DNA from 2 places in the Chryseoglobus sp. 28M-23 genome. Region 2 is predicted to be linked to the other one. Evidence: predicted binding sites of a transcription regulator. Region 2 holds the regulator's gene; the other holds the start of a gene.
The links. The regulator HspR, encoded in region 2, represses chaperone genes until heat shock. The targets are predictions, from matches to a motif close to AAGTTGAGTCNNNNNGACTCAACTT.
Positions count from the first base shown of each region.

Region 1: a site for HspR is predicted at 5,049-5,073, ahead of IE160_RS01505 (Hsp20/alpha crystallin family protein). Genes of this name have one in related genera too.

Region 1 is NZ_CP061846.1:303,914-313,910, reverse strand. It holds gene purU (formyltetrahydrofolate deformylase) at 1-729, shown strand, start outside; gene nagA (N-acetylglucosamine-6-phosphate deacetylase) at 758-1,903, shown strand; gene IE160_RS01520 (FMN-binding protein) at 2,145-2,579, shown strand; gene IE160_RS01515 (FAD:protein FMN transferase) at 2,583-3,500, shown strand; gene IE160_RS01510 (FAD-dependent oxidoreductase) at 3,497-4,954, shown strand; gene IE160_RS01505 (Hsp20/alpha crystallin family protein) at 5,123-5,545, shown strand; gene IE160_RS01500 (heavy metal translocating P-type ATPase) at 5,542-7,485, opposite strand; gene IE160_RS01495 (hypothetical protein) at 7,560-7,991, opposite strand; gene IE160_RS01490 (beta strand repeat-containing protein) at 7,960-9,997, opposite strand, start outside.
Region 2 is NZ_CP061846.1:2,474,910-2,484,906, forward strand. It holds gene IE160_RS12075 (helix-turn-helix transcriptional regulator) at 1-2,095, opposite strand, end outside; gene IE160_RS12080 (hypothetical protein) at 2,185-2,733, shown strand; gene IE160_RS12085 (hypothetical protein) at 2,748-3,260, shown strand; gene IE160_RS12090 (heat shock protein transcriptional repressor HspR) at 3,270-3,722, opposite strand; gene IE160_RS12095 (DnaJ C-terminal domain-containing protein) at 3,734-4,717, opposite strand; gene IE160_RS12100 (nucleotide exchange factor GrpE) at 4,727-5,410, opposite strand; gene dnaK (molecular chaperone DnaK) at 5,415-7,295, opposite strand; gene IE160_RS12110 (MFS transporter) at 7,514-8,971, shown strand; gene IE160_RS12115 (ATP-binding protein) at 8,976-9,997, opposite strand, start outside.

The DNA.
Region 1 (9,997 bases), 370 kb from region 2:
CTCGAGAGCGGGCGCTTCTTCCTGCGCCTGCAGACCGAGACGGCGACCGACCACGAGGGGCTGCTCGCGGCACTGCAGCCGGTGATCGAGAACTACGGCATGGAGTGCCGCGTCGACCGCGTCGGTCGCCCCCTGCGCACGCTCGTGCTCGTCTCGAAGGCGGCGCACTGCCTCAACGATCTGCTGTTCCGCCAGCGCAGCGGGCAGCTACCTGTCGAGATTCCGCTCGTGCTCGGCAACCACCCCGACCTCGCCGAGCTCGCGAGCTTCTACGACGTCCCCTTCGAGTCGCGGCCGGTCACGACCGCCGACGAGAAGGCGGCGTTCGAGGAGCGCGTGCTGCGCGCGGTCGAGGAGCACGACATCGAGCTCGTCGTGCTCGCCCGCTACATGCAGATCCTCTCCCCCGAGCTGTGCGCCGCGCTCGAGGGACGCATCATCAACATCCACCACTCGTTCCTGCCGGGCTTCAAGGGTGCGAACCCGTACCGGCAGGCCCATCAACGGGGCGTGAAGCTCATCGGTGCGACGGCGCACTTCGTCACGAGCGACCTCGACGAGGGCCCCATCATCGAGCAGAACGTCGTGCGTGTCGACCACTCGCGGTCGCCGGCCGAGCTCGTCGCGATCGGGCAGGACGAGGAGAGCCGCACCCTCAGCCAGGCGGTCACGTGGTTCGCGGAGGACCGCGTGCTCCTCGACGGCCAGCGGACCATCATCTTCCAGTAGTCGCTCGCTCCCCACCCGAAGGGCTCGCATGACCACGACACTGCTCACCGGCGGCCGGCTGCTCGACGCCGAGGGGTCCCGGCACGGCTGGGTCCTCCTCGAGGGCGATCGCATCGCGGCGACCGGCCTGGCGGGTCAGGATGCACCGCCTCCCGCCGCGACCACGATCGACGTCGCCGGCCGCACGATCACGCCCGGGTTCATCGACCTCCACGGGCACGGCGGCGGCGGCGCCGCGTACGACAACGGGCCGGACGAGATTCGCCAGGCACTCGCGACGCACCGCGCCCACGGCACGACCCGCTCGGTCATCTCGCTCGTCGCCAACCCCCTCGACGACGTCGTCGCGAGCCTCGGGGTGGTCGCGGCGCTCACGGAGAGCGACCCGACCGTCGTCGGCGCGCACCTCGAGGGCCCGTTCCTCGCGATCGGCCGCCGGGGCGCGCACTCCCCCGAGTTCCTCCGCAACCCCGACGAGGCCACCGTTGCGACTCTGCTCGAGGCGGGTGACGGCTGCATCCGGCAGGTCACGATCGCCCCCGAGCTGCCCGGAGCGCTCGACGCGGTGCGGCAGTTCGTCGCGGCGGGCGTCGTCGTCGCGGTCGGGCACACCGAGGCCGACGAGTACCTCGCGCGGGCCGCCTTCGAGGCGGGGGCGACGCTCGTGACGCACATCTTCAACGCGATGCCGGGCATCCACCACCGCGACCCTGGACCGATCGTCGCAGGCTTCGACGACGACAGCGTGACCCTCGAACTCGTGCTCGACGGCGTGCACGTGCACCCCTCCGTCGCCCAGATGATCTTCCGCGCCGCTCCGCACCGGGTCGCGCTCGTGACCGACGCGATGGCGGCCGCGGGAGGGCAGGACGGCTACTACCAGCTCGGCTCGCTCAACGTCACCGTGCAGAACGGGCTCGCCGTGCTCAACGGCACGCAGACGATCGCCGGCTCGACTCTCACGCAGGATGTCGCGCTGCGCACGGCCGTGACCGTCGCCGGTATCGACGAGGCGCGCGCAGTCGAGGCGCTCACCCGCACGCCGGCGTGCGTGCTCGGCCGCGACCACGAGTGGGGCTCGCTCGCGGCGGGCTTCGCCGCCGACCTCGTCGTCCTCGATGACGACTGGCGCACCGAGCGCGTGTGGGCGAACGGGGTCGTCGTCGGCGGCTAGCCAGACTCGCACCGGCACGACTGTGCCGCCGCGAGGCAAGTGCGACCGCTCGTGCGAGCACACATGCCACGAACGGGCGCACTCTCGGGCTTTCGGGTATCGCGAAGCAATCGCTCGGCTCGACCACAGCGAATACTCACTGACGATGACCATGCTGGGAGCAGCACGCGATCGCTGAGGGCGTCGAGTCTCGACGGGCCCCTCGCGACGGCAGCCCGCCCCCGCCGCCACGAGGAGACCGATGACACGCACCACACACCCCGCAGCCCTGCCGATGTACGCGACCGCAGCGGGGCTCACCCTCCTCGGCACCCTCGCCGGGTGCGCTGATGCGGGCGCGACGGCCGGCGGCACGACCCCTGGCGACACCTCGGCGAGCTACGCCGACGGCAGCTACCAGGCCAACGGCACCTACACCTCACCCAACGGCAGCGAAAACATCATCGTCGCGGTCACGCTCGAGGACGACGTGGTGACCGAGGTCGAGGTGACGACCAACCCCAACAACCCGACGACCGAGTTCTACCAGTCGGCCTTCGCCGAGGGCATCGCCGCCGAGGCGGTCGGCGTCGACATCGACCTGCTCGACGTCACGCGCGTCTCCGGCTCCTCGCTCACGAGCGGCGGGTTCCGCGAGGCCATCGCGAGCATCAAGGCCGACGCGCTCGAGGGCTGAGACGTGGCGTCGAGCCGCTTCGACGCGATCGGGGTGCCATGGCGCCTCGACGTCAGCGGTGCGCACGGCGGCGAGCACGACGGTGAACACGGCGTTGAGGCCGACGGCGAACTCAGCGACGACGACCTCGCCGCCGTGCACGCGCGCATCGAGCGCTTCGACCGCGACTGGTCGCGCTTCCGCACCGACTCGCTCGTGAGCCGCATCGCGCGCGGGGCCGGCTCCTGGACCCTGCCCGAGGATGCTGCGCCGATGCTCGACCTCTACCGCGAGCTGCACGACCTCACCGACGGCAGGCTCAGCCCGCTCGCGGGCGCCTCGCTCGAGCAGCTCGGCTACGACGCGACCTACCGGCTCGAGCCGCGCGGCGCCCCGCGCGCTGCGCCGCGCTGGGGCGACGCCCTGAGCCTGCGCGAGACCGCGGCCGGGCTCGTGCTCGACTGCCCCGCCCCCGTGCTGCTCGACGTGGGCGCGGCCGGCAAGGGCTACCTCGTCGACCTCGTCGGCGACCTGCTGCAGGCCCGTGGCGCGATCGAGACCGTCGTGGATGCGAGCGGAGACCTGCGCTGCTGGGGCGAGCGCAGCATCCGTGTCGCTCTCGAGAACCCGGCCAACCCCGCGAAGGCGGTCGGCGTCGTCGAGGTGCGCGGCGCGGCCCTCTGCGGGTCGGCGTCGAACCGGCGCGCGTGGGGCGACGGCCTGCACCACATCGTCGACGCGACGACGGGCCGACCGGTCGGCGGAGTCATCGCGGCGTGGGCGATCGCCGAGACGGCGCTGCTCGCCGATGGGCTCGCGACGGCGCTCTTTCTCACCGAACCGGCGCGCCTGGCCGAGCGTTTCCCGTTCCAGTGGGTTCGATTGTTCGACGATGGCCGCCTCGAGGGCAGCCCCGACCTGTCAGGAGAGCTGTTCGCATGAGAGCGACGATCGATGCCGTCACCGGCCGCGTGAGCATGTACCGACTGGCGACCGCGAGCCTCGTCGTGGTGCTCGCTCTCGGTGTCGTCCTCGCGTTCCTCGACATCATCGGGCCCGACCCGCACGCGATCCTCGGCACCGCAGGGGTCGTGCTCGTCGCCACTCTCGGCGCAAACGAGGTCGCGGCACGACTCGCGCGCGTCGTGCCGCACCGGGAGTCGAGCGTCATCACAGCGCTCATCATCGTGTGCCTCGTGCCGCCGAGCCTCGCCACGATGGCGCTCGTGGGCGCCGCCGCCGCCGGCATCATCGCGGCGCTGTCGAAGTACCTCATCGTGTGGCGCGGGCGGCATCTGCTCAACCCTGCCGCGACGGGCGTGCTCGTCGCGAGCCTCGCCGGGCTCACGATCGGCGCGTGGTGGATCGCGACTCCCGCCATGCTGCCCGTCGTCGCCCTCGGCGCCCTCCTGCTGCTCGACCGCACGCGGCGCCTCGACGTCGGGCTCGTCGCGATCGTGCTCACGGTCGCGATCATCGGCACCCGCATCACCCTCACGGGCGCCGCGCCGCTCGACGCCTACAGCTCGGTGCTGCTGCTGTTCCCCATCGTCTTCCTCGCCGGGTTCATGCTCACCGAGCCGCTCACCCTGCCGCCGCGACGCTGGCAGCAGTGGCTCACCGCGGCGGTCGTCGCCGTGGTGTTCTCGGTGCCCTTCAGCCTCGGCCCGCTCTACACCTCCCCCGAGCTGGCCCTCGTCGTGGGCAACATCGTCGCCTTCGCTGTCTCGCGCCGCCCCGGTGTCTCGCTGCGCCTCATCGGCGCGGCGCCCCTCTCGCCGCACGCGACCGAGCTGCGCTTCGAGCCCTCGCGGCCGCTGCGCTTCGAGGCGGGCCAGTACCTTGAGCTGCACGTGCCGCACGGAGCCGACCAGAGGGGAATGCGCCGCAGCTTCACGATCGCGTCGGCCCCGAGCGATCCGATCGTGCGCCTCGGCATGCGGATGCCCGACCCGGGCTCCACGCTCAAGCGAACCCTGCGCGAGCTCAAGCCGGGGGCCCGCGTGGCGACCACGCTCATCGCCGGCGACTTCCTGCTGCCCCGCGACCGGAGCATCCCGCTGGTCCTGCTCGCGGGCGGCATCGGCGTGACGCCGTTCGCCAGTCAGCTCGCCGAGCTCACGGCCCGCGGCGAGCGGCGCGACGTCGTCGTGCTGGTCGTGCCGTCGAACCCCGGCGAGCTGCTCTACCGCGACGTTCTCGAGGCGGCGGGAGCGCGCGTCGTCGAGGTGCCGCTCGAGAGCCTGACGCGGGATGCCCTGCTCGAGCTCGTGCCCGACCTCGCTTCTCGGCGCGGGTACGTCTCGGGTGCCCCTGCAGTGGTCTCCGCGGGGCGTGCGGCCCTTCGTGCGGCGGGTGCGAAGCGCATGCAGACCGACTACTTCGTCGGGTACTGAGAACCTCGATTCACGGGTGAGAAGCCGCTCTCACCAGGACTTTCGCCGTGCGCGAACACTTGGCACTCTCCCTACTCGAGTGCTAATATCTCCTTACTTGAGTCACCCCGACTCAGGTTTACATCGACCACCCGCCACCCGGCGGGCGACGTGACAAGGAGTACCGCGATGACGATGTTCTTCGACCCGTTCCGCGAGCTCGACCGCGTTGCCTCGAGCATGCTCGACCAGCGCCAGAGCCCGCGCCTCATGCCCATGGACCTGTTCCGCGACGGCGACCACTACGTGCTCACCGCCGACCTCCCTGGTGTCGACCCCGGCACGGTCGATGTGGACGTGGATGGCCAGCTGCTCACGATCCGCGCTGAGCGCTCGGCCCGCACCGAAGAGGGCGTCCAGTGGCTCGCCCGCGAGCGCGGCACCGGCAGCTACCTGCGCCAGCTCACCCTCGGCAAAGACATCGACACCGAGAACATCTCGGCCCACTACGAGAACGGCGTGCTGAGCGTCATGATCCCCGTGGCCGAGAAGGCGAAGCCGCGCAAAATCGAGATTGCGATGGCCGGCGACCGCAAGAAGGTCTCCGCCTAGCGGGTGACGCCTCCGGGCGCGCTCCCGCGGGAGGGTGCCTCGACGGGCCTCGCATCCTCGGATGCGGGGCCCGTTCTCATGCCTCCGGCCCGATCGAGCCCCGGCAGCCGCGCCTCCCCCGCGCGCACGGCGCGCAGGGCGCCGAGGATCGCCACGAGGTCGACGACCTCCTGTAGGGCCGCGCCGGCGATCGCGGGCAGGAACCCGAACGCGGCGACGAGCATGAGCCCGACCGAGATGATGATGCCCATCCAGATGCTTTGCAAGGCGACGCGCACAGTGCGCTGCCCGATGCTCACGGCGCGGGCGACGCGGGCGACGTCGTCGAGCATGATGACGACGTCGGCCGACTCGGAGGCGGCCGTCGAGCCGCGCGCACCCATCGCGATGCCGACATCCGAGACCGCGAGAACAGGCGCGTCGTTGACGCCGTCGCCCACCATGACGACCGGACGCGGCTGGAGCTCGCGCACGATGCGCACCTTGTCCTCCGGGAGGCACTCCGCGTGCAGCTCGTCGATGCCGAGACCGGCGGCGATGGGGCGCGCGGTCGCTTCGACGTCGCCCGTCACCATGAGGGTGCGCCGGATGCCCAGCTCGCCCAGCACGCGCAGCGTCGCCGCGGCATCCGCCCGCACTTCGTCGCGCAGCACGACCGTGCCCGCGAACTCTCCATCGACCGCCACGTAGACGGCGGACTCGCCGCTCGGCAGCTCTCGCCGCTCCACGCCGACGGCGTGCTCGGCCACGAAGGCCGGCTTGCCCACGACGACAGCGAGGCCGTCGACGGTCGCGGTGACGCCGTGCGTGGCGACCTCGCGCGCATCCTCCGAGCTGCCGAGGGCCAGGCCGCGGTCGGTCGCGGCCTCGACGAGAGCTGCGGCGAGCACATGGGAGGAGTACCGCTCGGCCGAGCCGACGAGCCGTAGTAGGTCATCCTCATCGATACCACCGGCCGGGTGCACAGCGACGACCTGCGGATGCCCCTGCGTGAGAGTGCCCGTCTTGTCGAAGGCGACCGTGCGTGTGCGCGCGAGCCGCTCGAGCGCGGCAGCATTCTTGACGACGATGCCGTGCTTGGCAGCACTCGACATGCCGCCCATGAACGCGACGGGCGCGGCGATGAGCAGCGGGCACGGCGTCGCGACGACGAGCACTTCGGCGAAGCGCACGGGGTCGCCGCTGAGCGCCCAGGCGACGCCCGCGATGACGAGCGACACGATCGTGAAGGGCAGCGCGTAGCGGTCAGCGAGGCGCACGATGGGGGCGCGCGACTGGGAGGCCTCCTCCACGAGCGCGACGATGCGCTGGTACTGGCTGTCGGCGGCGCGTGCCGTTGCCACGATCTCGACCGCGTCGGCCCCGGCGAGCGAGCCGCTGAGCACGGCATCGCCGCGCTGCCGCTCGACGGGCATGCTCTCCCCCGTGAGAGAGGACTCGTCGAAGGTCGCGGCGGCACTCGCGAGCTCGCCATCGACGGGAACGACCTCGGAGGGGCGCACGAGTAGACGATCGCCCGGTGAGACGTCGTCGACCGCGACATCCTCGACGTCGCCCTCGGCGGAGAGGCGGTGAGCCTGCTGCGGCACCTTACCCAGCAACGATCGCAGCTCGCGCTGCGCACGGCCCGCCGCGACATCCTCGAGCGCCTCGCCGCCGGCGAGCATGATCACGATCACGAGGCTCGCCCAGTACTCGCCCACGACGACGGTGCTCACGATGGCCATGATCGCGAGCACATCGAGCCCGAACTGTCCGGAGAGCAGGCTGCGCACCATGCCGACGCCCTCTTTGAGGGCGACCCCGAGAGCGAAGATCGACACTCCCCAGCGGGCGATCGGCTCGAGGTCGGCGGCGAGGAGCGCGAGCCCCACGGCGCCGACGAGCACCGCGAGCCCGACGAGGGGGTAGCGCCGTGCCGCCGCGACAAGTCTCCGCATGATGACAGGTCTACGCCCCGGGAGGGCGCGGCGCCAGCAAGCCGAGGCTTGCCTCACCGACCCTCCCGGTGGCGTCAGGCCCGCGCGGCTGCGCTGTCGTCGGTACTGCCTCGCTGGCGACGACGCGCCAGCAGGAAGAAGAGCAGACCCGTCGCGAGCAGCAGTGCCAGGATCGCGAAGGCGATGACGATACCGGTCGAGGCTCCGCCATCGGTCTCCGTCGTCGCCTCGGTCGCGTCATCCGCGACGACCGCGGGCTCTGCCGCAGGCTCCTCGATCTCCTCGACCACGAGGATGCCGAGGGAGAGCTCGATCGGCTCGCCATCCGCGCCCGTGCCCGTCACGACGATCGTGTGCTCGCCTGGTCGGATGCTCGACGGCAGCGTCACGACCGTGCCAGCCGCGAGATCCGAGCCGACGGTCATGCTCGTCAGATAAGTGGGCGTCGAGTACGCCCAGATCTCGATCGAGCTGTCAGCCGCGAACCCGCCGACGTCGATGCTCACGTCGCCGCCCACGAACACGACGGGAGTGGTACCGCCGCTCGAGCCGGTTGAGGCGCCGCCCGACATCGGCTCGACGACGAGGGTTGCACCCTGGGTCGAGACCGTGAAGCGCTCGCCGTCGACCACGATCGTCGACTGCTGAGTCTCGCCATCGACGATCGCCGTCGATGTGCCGGGGTTCTGCGGCGTGGTCTGCGGCGACGAGGGGGTAGCGCCGTGCCGCCGCGACAAGTCTCCGCATGATGACAGGTCTACGCCCCGGGAGGGTCGGTGCCGGGGGCAGGGCCACGCCCGAGGTCACCGCGGACGCATCCCGGTAGCCGACACGGCTCGCCGTGACCGTCACCGCGGACGTCGCACCCGGGGCAAGACCGGCAACCGTGACCGTTGCGCCGCTGCGCGTGACGCTGCCGGCGTTGGTCGCGGCGAGCGTGTAGCTGATCTCGGCCGAGTAGTTCGTGATCGTGAAGGTGAAGCCTCTCGCCGAGCTCGTGGAGGACGAGAACGTCGGGGCCGTGCCGATGGCGAGGGCCGCTCCGGTCACCTCGGCCGTGGCATCCGTCTCACCCTCCTTCGTGAAGGCGATCGTGACGGTCGCCGACTCGCCGGGGGCGAGGCCCGTGACGACGATCGTCTCGCCTTCGAGCGCCACCGCTCCCGCGGAGGTCGTGACCTCGTAGGTCGCCTCGGCATCGAAGTCCTGAATCTCAGCGCGGAAGCCGTCGAGGGTGGGCTCAGGGGCCGCCGGGTCGATCGCGCCCTGACCGAGCGCCGACGAGGTGACGCTCGAGGGGGCGTCGGTGCGACCGGTAGCAACCGCGACGACCGTGACCGTCGCACTCTGCGCCGGGGCGAGTCCCGTGACCGTGATGGTCGTACCGCTGCGGACGATGGAGCCCGCCGTCGTGGAGACGAGGTAGTCCACGCCGTCCTGCGGGTTGTCGATCGTCGCGCTGAAGCCGTCCGGCGTGCGGTCGCCGAGTGACAGGGCGGGCGCGATGCCGGTGCCCAGTGCCGCGCTCGTCACCGAGGTCGACGCATCCACGTGAGCCGCGAGGGAAGCGGTCACCGTGAGGGTTGCCTCCTGCTCGGGGTCGAGACCCGTGACGACGATCACGCCGTCGCTGAGAGCCGCGACGCCCTCCGTCGAGGAGACGGAGTAGTCGACGCCGTCGACGGCGTCGACGAGCGGCACAGTGAAGCCGTCGGAGGTGCGCGTCACGTCTCCGAGCTGCGGGCTCGGTGCGGCGGGCAAGGCCTCGCCGGTCACCGTCGTGGGCGCGTCGGCGCGACCGGCGCGCTGGGCCGTGACCGTGAGCTCGGCGCTCTCCCCCGGGGCGAGGCCTGCGACCGTCACGGTCGTGCCGTCGAGGGTCGCGGTCGCCTCACCCGGCAGGGAGAACTCGTACACGGCGAGCGCGTCGAGGTTCTCGAGCTGCACGGTGAAACCGCCGTCGATCGAGACCGGCTCGCCGAGCACGGGCGCGACACCCGCCTCGAGCGACGTGCCGCTCGTGCTCGCCGACGCGGTCGTGTAGCCGTGGCGCACCGCCTCAACGGTGACCGTCGACTCGGCGTTCGCCGCGAGGCCGCTCACGGTGACGGTGGAGCCGCTCACACGTGCGCTCGCGCCGTTCGTCGCGCTCGCTCCGTACGTCGTGACCTCCGAGTAGTTGCTGATCGCGACCGTGAAACCGTCCGGCGTGCGCACCGGCGCTGCGAAGGTCGGCGCGACGCCGATGCCCGTGGGGCTCACGGCGGCGGACGGGGCGCTCGCGAGGCTCGTGCCCTGCGCGTTGACGGCGTAGACGATGAACGTGTACTCGGTGCCGTTCGTGAGCCCGGTGACGGTGGCCGACCGGTCGGTCGAGACTGGTTCGATGAAGCGCGTGTAGTCGCTGTCGCCGACGGCGCGGTACCAGACCGTGTAGTCGCTGACGGCGCTCGCGCCCGCCGCTCCCGCGGTCCAGGTGAGGGAGGCCTGCGCGTCACCGGCGACGGCGGTC
Region 2 (9,997 bases):
ATCGCGCGACCTGCGGCGTCAGCCCTCCGTTGGCTTGCTCGAAGAACCGCGCTCGCTCGAGGCACTCCACCGCCTCCTGCCAGTCCATCGCCGTCGCCGCGACCACTCCCGCGTGCGCATCGAGGAAGTACCGAGCACCTTCGACGCCCAGATCATCGGCGATCTCGTACCCGAGGGTCAGATCGTCCCTCGCGGCCGCGAATTCGCCCCGATAGCCCGCAATGCGGGCGCGCATGCCCAGCCAGAACGGTGCGAAAGCACGCTGCCCCGCCCCCAGACTGATCGCTATCGCCTCGTCGAGCTGCACCAGGGCATCGTCGAGTCGGGATGAGCGCAGGCGCAGGTCGGCGAGTGCGCCGTGCGCCATGGCCAGAGTCGTGCGCGCGCCCGCTCGTCTCGCGCCGGCGACGATCGCGGCCATGAGGCGCGCGCCCTCGACGTAGCGCTCCGCGTAGCCGAAAGCCCGGCCGATGTGCAGACCGAACAGAGGGTCGGAGCGCACTGCGGAGCGCACGTCGAGACTCGCGAGGACGTCGGTGAGGAAATCGGCGCCCGCGCCCTCGTCGACGGCGCTCACGGCGTGAGCACGCACCACGCGCAGCGCCCCCTGCTCGCCCTCGTCGGCAGGCACCTCGCGCAGAGCGCGGTCGGTCGTGTCGAGCAACGCTGGAACGTCGCCGAGCATTCCGAGGGGTATCGACATGGCACCGAGCACGGAGGCCCGCCGGGCCGCAGGAACGCGATCGAGTGCCGACTCCAAACGGTCGCGCGACCGCGCAGCATCGCCGCCGACTGCCTCCAATGCGGCAAGGAGCATCTCTGCCGTCACGAGCTGGTCGTCGCTCAGCGCCGGGCTCTCGGTCTCCAGAAGCCTCGCGAGACGCGCTCGACCGCGCGCCGCATCACCGGCGATGGCGTGGGCCTCCGCCGCCCGCAGACGCACCGCGGCACCCTCCGCCCCAGGAGGAGCGAGGTCCGCCGCCCGCTCGAACAGCACGGCGGCCGTGTCGGCCGCACGCTGGCGCAACGCCGCCTCCGCCGCATCGACCAGTTCTCGGGCAAGACGCGAGTCATGACCGACCGCGGCGAGGGCGCGATAGAGGAGAGCTTGCCCGGCGGGCAGAGAACGCACCTCGGCGAGGGATCCCGCGATGGTGCGCTGCCGCGCGGCGTCCACGCTGCCACGGACCGCGTCCCGCAGCAGCGGATGGAAGGGCTGCAGGCGCCCCTCCCGCACCGTCAGGAGGCCGTCGCGCTCGAGCTCGCCGAACGCCGTCGCCGTCGCTCGCGTGTCCCCCACCACGTCGCGCACCACGCCCCACTCGCCGTCGATCGACACCATCGCGACCTCCAGCAGGGCGCGTGCCGGGGGCGAGAGTCGGGTGAGCGGCCGTGTCAGGAGGCTCCGCAAGTCACCCAGGAGCGTCATGGGCTCGGGAAGAGGATCGGTTCCAGCCAGCTGCTGAGTCGTCAGAGCACCTGGCAGATTGCGCAGCGCCAGCGGGTTTCCCTCAGCGAGCTCCATGAGCCTCGACACGACTGACTCGTCGATGGGCCGCCCCGCGCTCTCGAGGAGCAGCCGCCGAGCATCCACGGGTGGCAGTCCCGCGAGGGCGACGAGATCGAAGCCGTCCGCGAACTGCGTGAGGGCGTCGGAGGGGCGGCCAGCCGCGACCACGAGAAGGCCCTGACCGCCGTAGCGGCGCAGGGCCGTCCCGATGGCCGTGAGACTCGCTGGATCGAGTTCGTGGAGATCGTCAAGCAAGAGCGCGATGGGTGCCTTGCGGGCCTGACGGGCCCAGGAGCGCGTGAGCGCGTCCGCCGCTCGCAAGGGGTCCAGACAGCGATCCAATCGGTGCGGTCGCGCGGCCTCCGCCGCCGCTCGCAGTCCACGCGCGTCCTCGCGCGCGACCCCCCGCACCAGTCTCGCGCCGTCGCCGATGCGGGCGCTCAGCTCGGCGAGAAGAGTCGACTTGCCAATGCCGGGCGAGCCCTGCACCACGTGAATGCGTACAGCGCCGTCGACCACGTGGGACCAGCTCGACTGATAGCGCGCCACGAGCTGCGATCGTTCGAGGAGGCGCACCATGGTCATGACAGGTTAACCGACACCGACTCAGCCATCGCGGACTAGGAAATATTGCCCATGGCCGCGGTGTCGCGAGCACGCTTACGGTCGGAGGCATGATGCCTCGCCTCCTGACCACATCCGCCATCGCCATCGTCGTCGCTCTCGCCCTCGGCGGCTGCGTCACCACCACTACGGAAGAGGGAGTGCGCACCGTCGACGAGCAGCAGTCGAGCACCGACGTGCGAGTCGATGGCTCGACCTGGAGCGCTGCCTTCCCCGGTGAGGTCACGCAGAGCCAGCAGCCGTTTCCCGTGGACGGCATCGGGGAGCTCACGGCAGATCTCACTGTCTGGGAGACCGACACGGAGGCCATGCTCGTGCAGGTCGTGGCTCTGCCCGAGGGCGACGGAGAGGCTGCAGCGAACCTGCTCCAGACGGGAGCGAGCCTGGGATCGGTCGTGGCGGGTTCCCCGCTCCTGGATGGCGACGGAACCTTCCGAGGCCTCCCCGCGGTCGTCGTCGAGGCCGACCAGGACGGCGCCCTGCTGGAGCTGCTCGCCTTCGTCGACGACACGACGCTGTACCAGCTCATCCACGTCAAGTCCGACCCGGGTGCCGCCGACCGACTTCCTGCGCTCGCTGCGAGCTTCGAGCTGCGCTGATGACCCCTCCTCGAGTGGCAGGGCTAGCACTCACTGTCGCCGCGGTCGCGGCCCTCGCTGGGTGCACGGCGGGCAGCGGGCCGACGTGCACGACGTCGGTCGCGCTCGTAAGCGACCGCGCCGATGGTGCCGTCGAGCTGTCGAACGCGAGCGCCCAGCTGCAGCTCGAGGGTCGCGTCATCGCCCTGTTCGCCACCGACTACGCGCAAGACGGGCTCACCGCTCCCGGGCGCCAGCCCGAGATGGCGCCTGATGGCACGCTCCTGTGGATCGATCTGGGAGACCCGAGCGGCATGGGCGAACCACTCTCCCTCGCCGCCGGCGACTCAGTGGAGTTCGGTGCCGGTGACCCGCCGATCATCGCTAGTCACTGGACACCCGAACGCTTCGACATGCTCGCGCCGGATGCGACGGGAGCGGTCGAGGTACGGCAGCTGGGGGAGAGCGTCTGCGTCGATGTGGATCTGCAAGGGGACGCCTTCAGGGTGAGCGGGACGATCTCGGCTCCGCTCGACATCGCTCCCTGATCGGGCGAATCAGCCCCGGCGGAACGGTCGCCAGACGACGACCTGGTTCGACTTCTGCGCGCGCGTTCCCGCCTTGAGCGAGATGACCTCGCCCTCCGCGCCGGCGGCGAAGACGCGGCGCCCCGGCTTGGAGAGCAGCTCGTCGGCGAGCGCCGTCTCGAGCTCGCGCACGCGGCGACGCAGCTCGGTGACCTCGTTCTCGAGCTCGAGGATGCGGCGGATGCCCTCGAGGTTGAGACCCTCGCCGCTGAGTCGGGCGATCTCGCGCAGCTGCACGACGTTGCGCATCGAGTAGCGGCGACTCTGCCCCGCCGTGCGCGTCGGCGACACGAGCCCGAGGCGGTCGTACTGCCGCAGGGTCTGGGGGTGCATCCCGGCCAGCTCCGCAGCGATCGCGATCGCGAACATGGGGGTGTCCTCGTCCACCTGGTCTCCTCCCACGTCGCTCCCGCCTCGGCTCATTGTGTCGCGCGCTACCCGCGGGCGCGAGCGATGAGGTCGTCTCGAGGGTTCTCGGCCGGCAGCGTCGCCGCGAACTCGCGCAGCTTCTTCGTACCCTCGGCGCTCACGTGCGCGGGCACCGCGACCTGCACGGTCGCGAGCAGGTCGCCCGTTCCCTTCGGCGTCGTCACGCCGCGGCCCTTCACGCGCAGCACGCGGCCGCTCGGTGTTCCCGGAGCGACCTTGAGCTTGACCGGGTCGCCCCCGAGGGTCGGCACCTCGATCGTCGCGCCGAGGGTCGCCTCGACGAAGGTCACGGGCACGTCGACGCGCAGGTTGAGACCGTCCCGCTCGAAGACGGGATGCTTGCGCACCGAGACCGTGAGCACGAGGTCACCGGCGGGACCGCCGTCGATGCTGCGCTCGCCCTTGCCCTTGAGGCGGATCTTCTGACCGTCCGAGACCCCCGCGGGGATCTTGACCGTGAGCGGCTTGCCGCCTTGCCGCTCGAGCGTGACGGTGTCCCCCTGGATCGCGGTGAGGAACTCCAGGGACACCGAGGCGGTCTGGTCGCGACCCTTGGTCGGGCCGCCGTAGCCGCGGAAACCGCCCGTCGTCTGGCCGAACCGGCCGTCGCCGAACATGCCGCCGAAGATGTCCTCGAAACCGCCAGCGCCGCCTTGCTGGGCGCGGCGACCACCGGCGCCGCCGCCGAACATGCCGCCGAAGACGTCCTCGAATCCGCCCTGCCCGCCGCCGCCGGCGGTGAAACGGGCTCCCGAGCCCATCGCGCGCAACTGGTCGTACTCGGCGCGCTGGGCCGGGTCGGCGAGGACGGCGTGCGCCTCGCTGATCTCCTTGAAGCGCGCCTCCGCAGTCGCGTCGTCGGGGTTCGAGTCAGGGTGGTACTTGCGAGCGAGGGCACGATAGGCCTTCTTGAGGTCTGCCGCCGAGACGTCCTTCGGCACGCCGAGAACGGCGTAGAAGTCCTTCTCGAACCAGTCGTTGCTGGCCATGTCGCCCTCCTAGTTCTCGGGAACCGAGACGGCCACCTTCGCCGGGCGCACGAGCTTCTCCCCGAGGGCGTAGCCGACCTCGATCACATCGGCGACGGTGTTCGACGTCGCCTTCGCGCTCGGCAGCTGCACGAGAGCCTCGTGCAGGGCCGGGTCGAAAGGCTCGCCGATCTCGCCCACGCGTCGCAGGCCGTACCGCTCGAAGCTGCTGCGCATCTTCTGCGCCACGAGTTCGAGCGGGCTGCCCTCGAGGTCGCCGTGCGAGGCCGCACGATCCAGGTCGTCGATCGCCGGCAGAAGGGAGCGGATCACCTCGGCGACGACCGCTTCGCGGTTCGCCGCGCGATCGCGCTCGACGCGCGTGCGGAAGTTCGCGAGCTCGGCCTCCGCGCGCGCAGCGCGGTCCCGGTACTCCTCGATCTCCTTCGCCCCAGCCTCCGAGAGGATGTGGTCGATGTCGGCGTCGAGAGAGTTGCCCGACTCCGAGACCTCCACGTCGGCATCCTCGACGGCGAAGAGCTCGTCGAGCTCCTCGGCATCCGTCGTCGCGCCGTCCTCGGCGAGAGGGGCGTCGTCGTCGCGAGCAGCCTGATCGCTGTGCTCGTCACCGTGTTCGTCGGCCGCGGCCGGGGTGGGGGTGCCCTCCTCGGGCACCTCCGCCCCGTCCTCGTTCTTGCGCTTCTTGGCCGCCATCGGCTTACTTCTTGTCCTTGTCGGCGTCCGAGTCAGACTTCTCGTCCTCGTCGTCGACGATCTCGGCGTCGACGACGTCCTCATCGTCGTCCTCGGCCGGCGCCTCGGGCTGCTCGCCCGCGGCGGCTTCCGCCTGCGAGGCCGCGTAGATGGCCTCGCCGAGCTTCGTCTGAGACTGGTTGAGGGTGTCGAACGCCGACTTCACGGCGTCGTCGTCGTCACCGGCGAGCGCCGTCTTGAGAGCATCCACATCGGCCTGCACCTCGCTCTTGACGTCGTCGGGGAGGTTCTCCTCGTTCTCCTTGATGAGCTTCTCGATCGAGTAGGCGAGCTGCTCGGAGTTGTTGCGCAACTCGGCCTTCTCGCGACGCTCCTTGTCCTCGGCGGCGTGCTCCTCGGCCTCGCGGATCATGCGCTCGATGTCGTCCTTCTCGAGCGAGGATCCGCCCGTGATGGTCATCGACTGCTCCTTGCCGGTGCCCTTGTCCTTCGCGCTCACGTGCACGATGCCGTTGGCATCGATGTCGAAGGTCACCTCGACCTGAGGGATGCCCCGAGGCGCGGGCGCGATGCCGGTGAGCTCGAACGTGCCGAGGTTCTTGTTGTCCCGCGTGAACTCGCGCTCGCCCTGGAAGACCTGGATCGCCACGGAGGGCTGGTTGTCGTCCGCCGTCGTGAAGGTCTCACTGCGCTTGGTCGGGATGGCCGTGTTGCGCTCGATGAGCTTGGTCATGATGCCGCCCTTGGTCTCGATGCCGAGGCTGAGGGGCGTGACGTCGATGAGCAGGACGTCCTTGCGCTCGCCCTTGAGGACGCCCGCCTGGAGGGCCGCGCCCACGGCGACGACCTCGTCGGGGTTGACGCCCTTGTTGGGCTCCTTGCCGCCTGTCATCTTCTTGACGAGCTCGTTGACCGCGGGCATGCGGGTCGAGCCGCCGACGAGCACCACGTGGGCGATGTCGTCGACCTTGACCCCGGCCTCCTTGATGACATCTTCGAAGGGCTTCTTGGTGCGGTCGAGCAGGTCGCTCGTGAGCTCTTCGAACTTGGCGCGGCTCAGCGACTCGTCGAGGTTGGCTGGGCCGTTCTCGGTGAGCGAGAGGTACGGCAGCTGGATGTTGGTGCTCGTGGAGCTCGAGAGCTCCTTCTTCGCCTGCTCGGCGGCCTCCTTGAGGCGCTGCTTGGCGATCTTGTCCTTCGTGACGTCGACGCCCGTCGAGTCCTTGAAGCGCTTGACGAGGTAGTCGACCACGCGCTCATCCCAGTCGTCGCCGCCGAGCCGGTTGTCACCGGAGGTCGCCTTGACCTGGATGGTGCTGAAGTCGTCGTCCTTGCCCACCTCGAGCAGGCTCACGTCGAAGGTTCCGCCACCGAGGTCGAAGACCAGGATGAGCTCGTCCTCCTTGCCCTTGTCGAGCCCGTAGGCGAGGGCCGCCGCGGTCGGCTCGTTGATGATGCGCAGCACGTTCAGCCCCGCGATCTCGCCGGCCTCCTTCGTGGCCTGGCGCTCAGCGTCGTTGAAGTAGGCGGGCACGGTGATGACGGCGTCGGTGACGCTCTCGCCCAGGTACTGTTCGGCGTCGCGCTTGAGCTTGGCGAGAATGCGCGCGCTGATCTCCTGCGGCGTGTACTTCTTGTCGTCGATCGCCTGGGTCCAGTCGGTGCCCATGTGGCGCTTGACGCTCGCGATGGTGCGGTCGACGTTGGTGACGGCCTGGCGCTTGGCGGTCTCGCCGACGAGCACCTCGCCGTCCTTGGTGAAGGCCACGACGGAGGGCGTGGTGCGGAAGCCCTCTGCGTTGGCGATGACGGTGGGTTCTCCACCTTCGAGGACGGAGACGACGGAGTTGGTGGTTCCGAGGTCGATGCCGACGGCACGTGCCATGGTGGTGCTCCTTCTGGTGTTGGGGTGACGCTCTGAAGTCGGGGGCGCGAAAGGTTGAGTCGCGCGATATCAAGTTTGAGAGACCGGATGCTCGGTGTCAAGTCGAGGGGCGAAAACTTGAGCTGCCCTGGCTCAACTCTCAGGGTTCTGGCGCTTGGTCTTGCGAATGTGCGCGCGATCGCTACCGGCTGTTCACCGGCTCGCAGTAGCGTGAGCGCATGACTGAGAAGCCCGGCGACAACGATGTCGACACGCCCTCCTCTTCCATCGAGCCGCCGACGGTCGCCCGCACGGGTGCCGTCGCCGCCGCGGGTGGACCGTTCAGCGAGAAGCCCGTTCCCCGCCGGCAGGTGTGGTCATGGGCACTGTGGGATTGGGCGACGCAGCCCTTCAACACGGTCATCCTCACCTTCGTCTTCGCCGCCCTCTACTTGACATCCGATGCCTTCATCGATCCGGCGGTGGTCGCGCTCGGTACGGAAGACCCGGAGTACCGGCGCGCGATCGACGGGCTCTCCGCGAATTACGGCGTCGCGACTCTCATCGCGGGCCTTCTCATCGCCCTCGTCGCCCCCGTGCTCGGCCAGCGCGCCGACGCCGCGGGCAATCGCAAGCTCTGGCTCGGCATCGGCACGGGTCTCCTCATCGTCTGTACCGCTGGCCTGTTCTTCGTCGAGGCCATGCCGGAGTTCTTCTGGCTCGGCGCGATGCTCATCGCCGCCGGCTCGGTCTTCGGCGAGATCGCGGGCGTCAACTACAACGCCATGCTCAAGCAGGTCTCGACCCGCGCGACGATCGGCCGCGTGAGCGGACTCGGCTGGGGCTTCGGCTACCTCGGCGGGATCGTGGCGATGATCATCGTCGTCGTCGCGCAGACCTTCGACTTCTTCGGCCTGCCGCTCGACAACGGCCTGCCCTTCCGCATCATCGCCCTCGGCTGCGCGGTGTGGACGCTCATCTTCGCCATCCCGATCTTCCTCAACGTTCCCGAGTCGGAGCCCGCCGCCGGCCGCCCGCGCGTCAACTTCTTCCGCTCCTACGTGGTGCTGTGGCACGACATCGTCGATCTGTTCCGCACGGCCCGTCAGACCTTCTGGTTCCTGCTCGCCGCCGCCGTCTACCGCGACGGGCTTGCGGGTGTCTTCACGTTCGGCGCGATCCTCGCCTCCGTCGCCTTCGGCTTCAGCGCCAACGAGGTCATCATCTTCGGCATCGCCGCGAACCTCATTGCGGGAGTCTCCACGATCTTCGCCGGTCGCCTCGACGACAAGTTCGGCGCACGCCGCGTCATCCTCTTCGCTCTCGCCGGGCTCAGTGTCTCGGGCGTTCTGGTCTTCCTGCTCGAGCCCGCGGGCGTCGTCGTGTTCTGGATCTTCGGCCTTGCCCTCACCGCCTTTGTCGGTCCCGTGCAGGCCGCGAGTCGTTCGCTCCTTGCGCGCGTCACCCCCGCCGGACGCGAGGGTGAGATCTTCGGCCTCTATGCCACGACGGGTCGCGCCGTCAGCTTCCTCGCCCCTGCCGCATGGGCCGGGTTCATTTCGACGGCGTCGGCTCTCGGTTCCCCCAACGCAACCCTGTGGGGCGTGCTCGGCATCGTCGTGATCCTCGCCATCGGCTTCGTGCTCATGCTCTTCGTGAAGCCCGGCGAGCACGCTTCCCTCGCCTCCCGCAGCTAGAGGGCTACGTGCGCGCGAGCGCCTCGATGTCCTCCTCGAACTGCGTGGAGACGACCGACGAGACCGTCGCGCGGGTCTTCGCGATCGCCTCGAGGTAGTCCTCGGTGGAGGGTCCGAGCTTGTGCTCCCCGCCCTCGCCAAACACCGACTGCTCGAGCGCGGCCTGGGCGGCCGACCGCGCCGCGAACTCGATGTCGGCCGGCGAGTAGCCGTCGGTGCTCGCGACGATCTGCGCGACGTCGAGGCTGCCCTGCACCGATTCGGGGATGTACCGCGACCAGATCGCCTCCCGAGCCGCGGCGTCCGGCAGCCCGATCGGGATCACGTAGTCGAATCGACCGTGGCGGAGGAACGCCGCGTCGAGTGCGCGGATGAAGTTCGTCGCGCATATCAGCAGCCGCCCCGGGGAGTCGCGGAAGGCCGGGATGATCTTGAGCAGCTCGTTGGTGACGCCCTGCATGGCCGACGGCGGCTCCCCGCCGCGCTGCGCCGCGATCTCCTCGACCTCGTCGATGAAGACGATGACGTGGTCGAGCTCCGCGATGTTGAGGAACGTCTCCCGCAGCCCCCCGGCGAGACCCTGGGGGCTGTGCGCGAGACGCGAGGGGAAGACCTCGACGAAGGGCCACTGCAGGCGCGACGCCACCGCCTTCGCGAAGGTCGTCTTGCCGGTGCCGGGAGGGCCGAAGAGCACGATCGACCGTGGCGGCTCCACACCGAACTGCTCCGCGAGAGCCGGGTCGGCGAGCGGGAGGACGAGTCGTCGCTCGAGCAGCTCCTTCTCCGCGTGCATGCCCGCGATCGATCCCCACAGATCGCGAGGCAGGATGCGCCCACCGAGGTCGCGCAGCACCGACAGCTCACGCTGCTTGACGGGAATCTCGCGCTCGAAGTAGCTCAAGTGAGCTCGATCCTCGAACCCGGCCTTCGTGAGCGCCCCGAACTGCTGCTGCTGATCCGGCACGAGGATCGACAGCCGCGTGAGACCCTGCGGCGCCATGCGCTGCTCGAGGGCTGCCAGCAGAG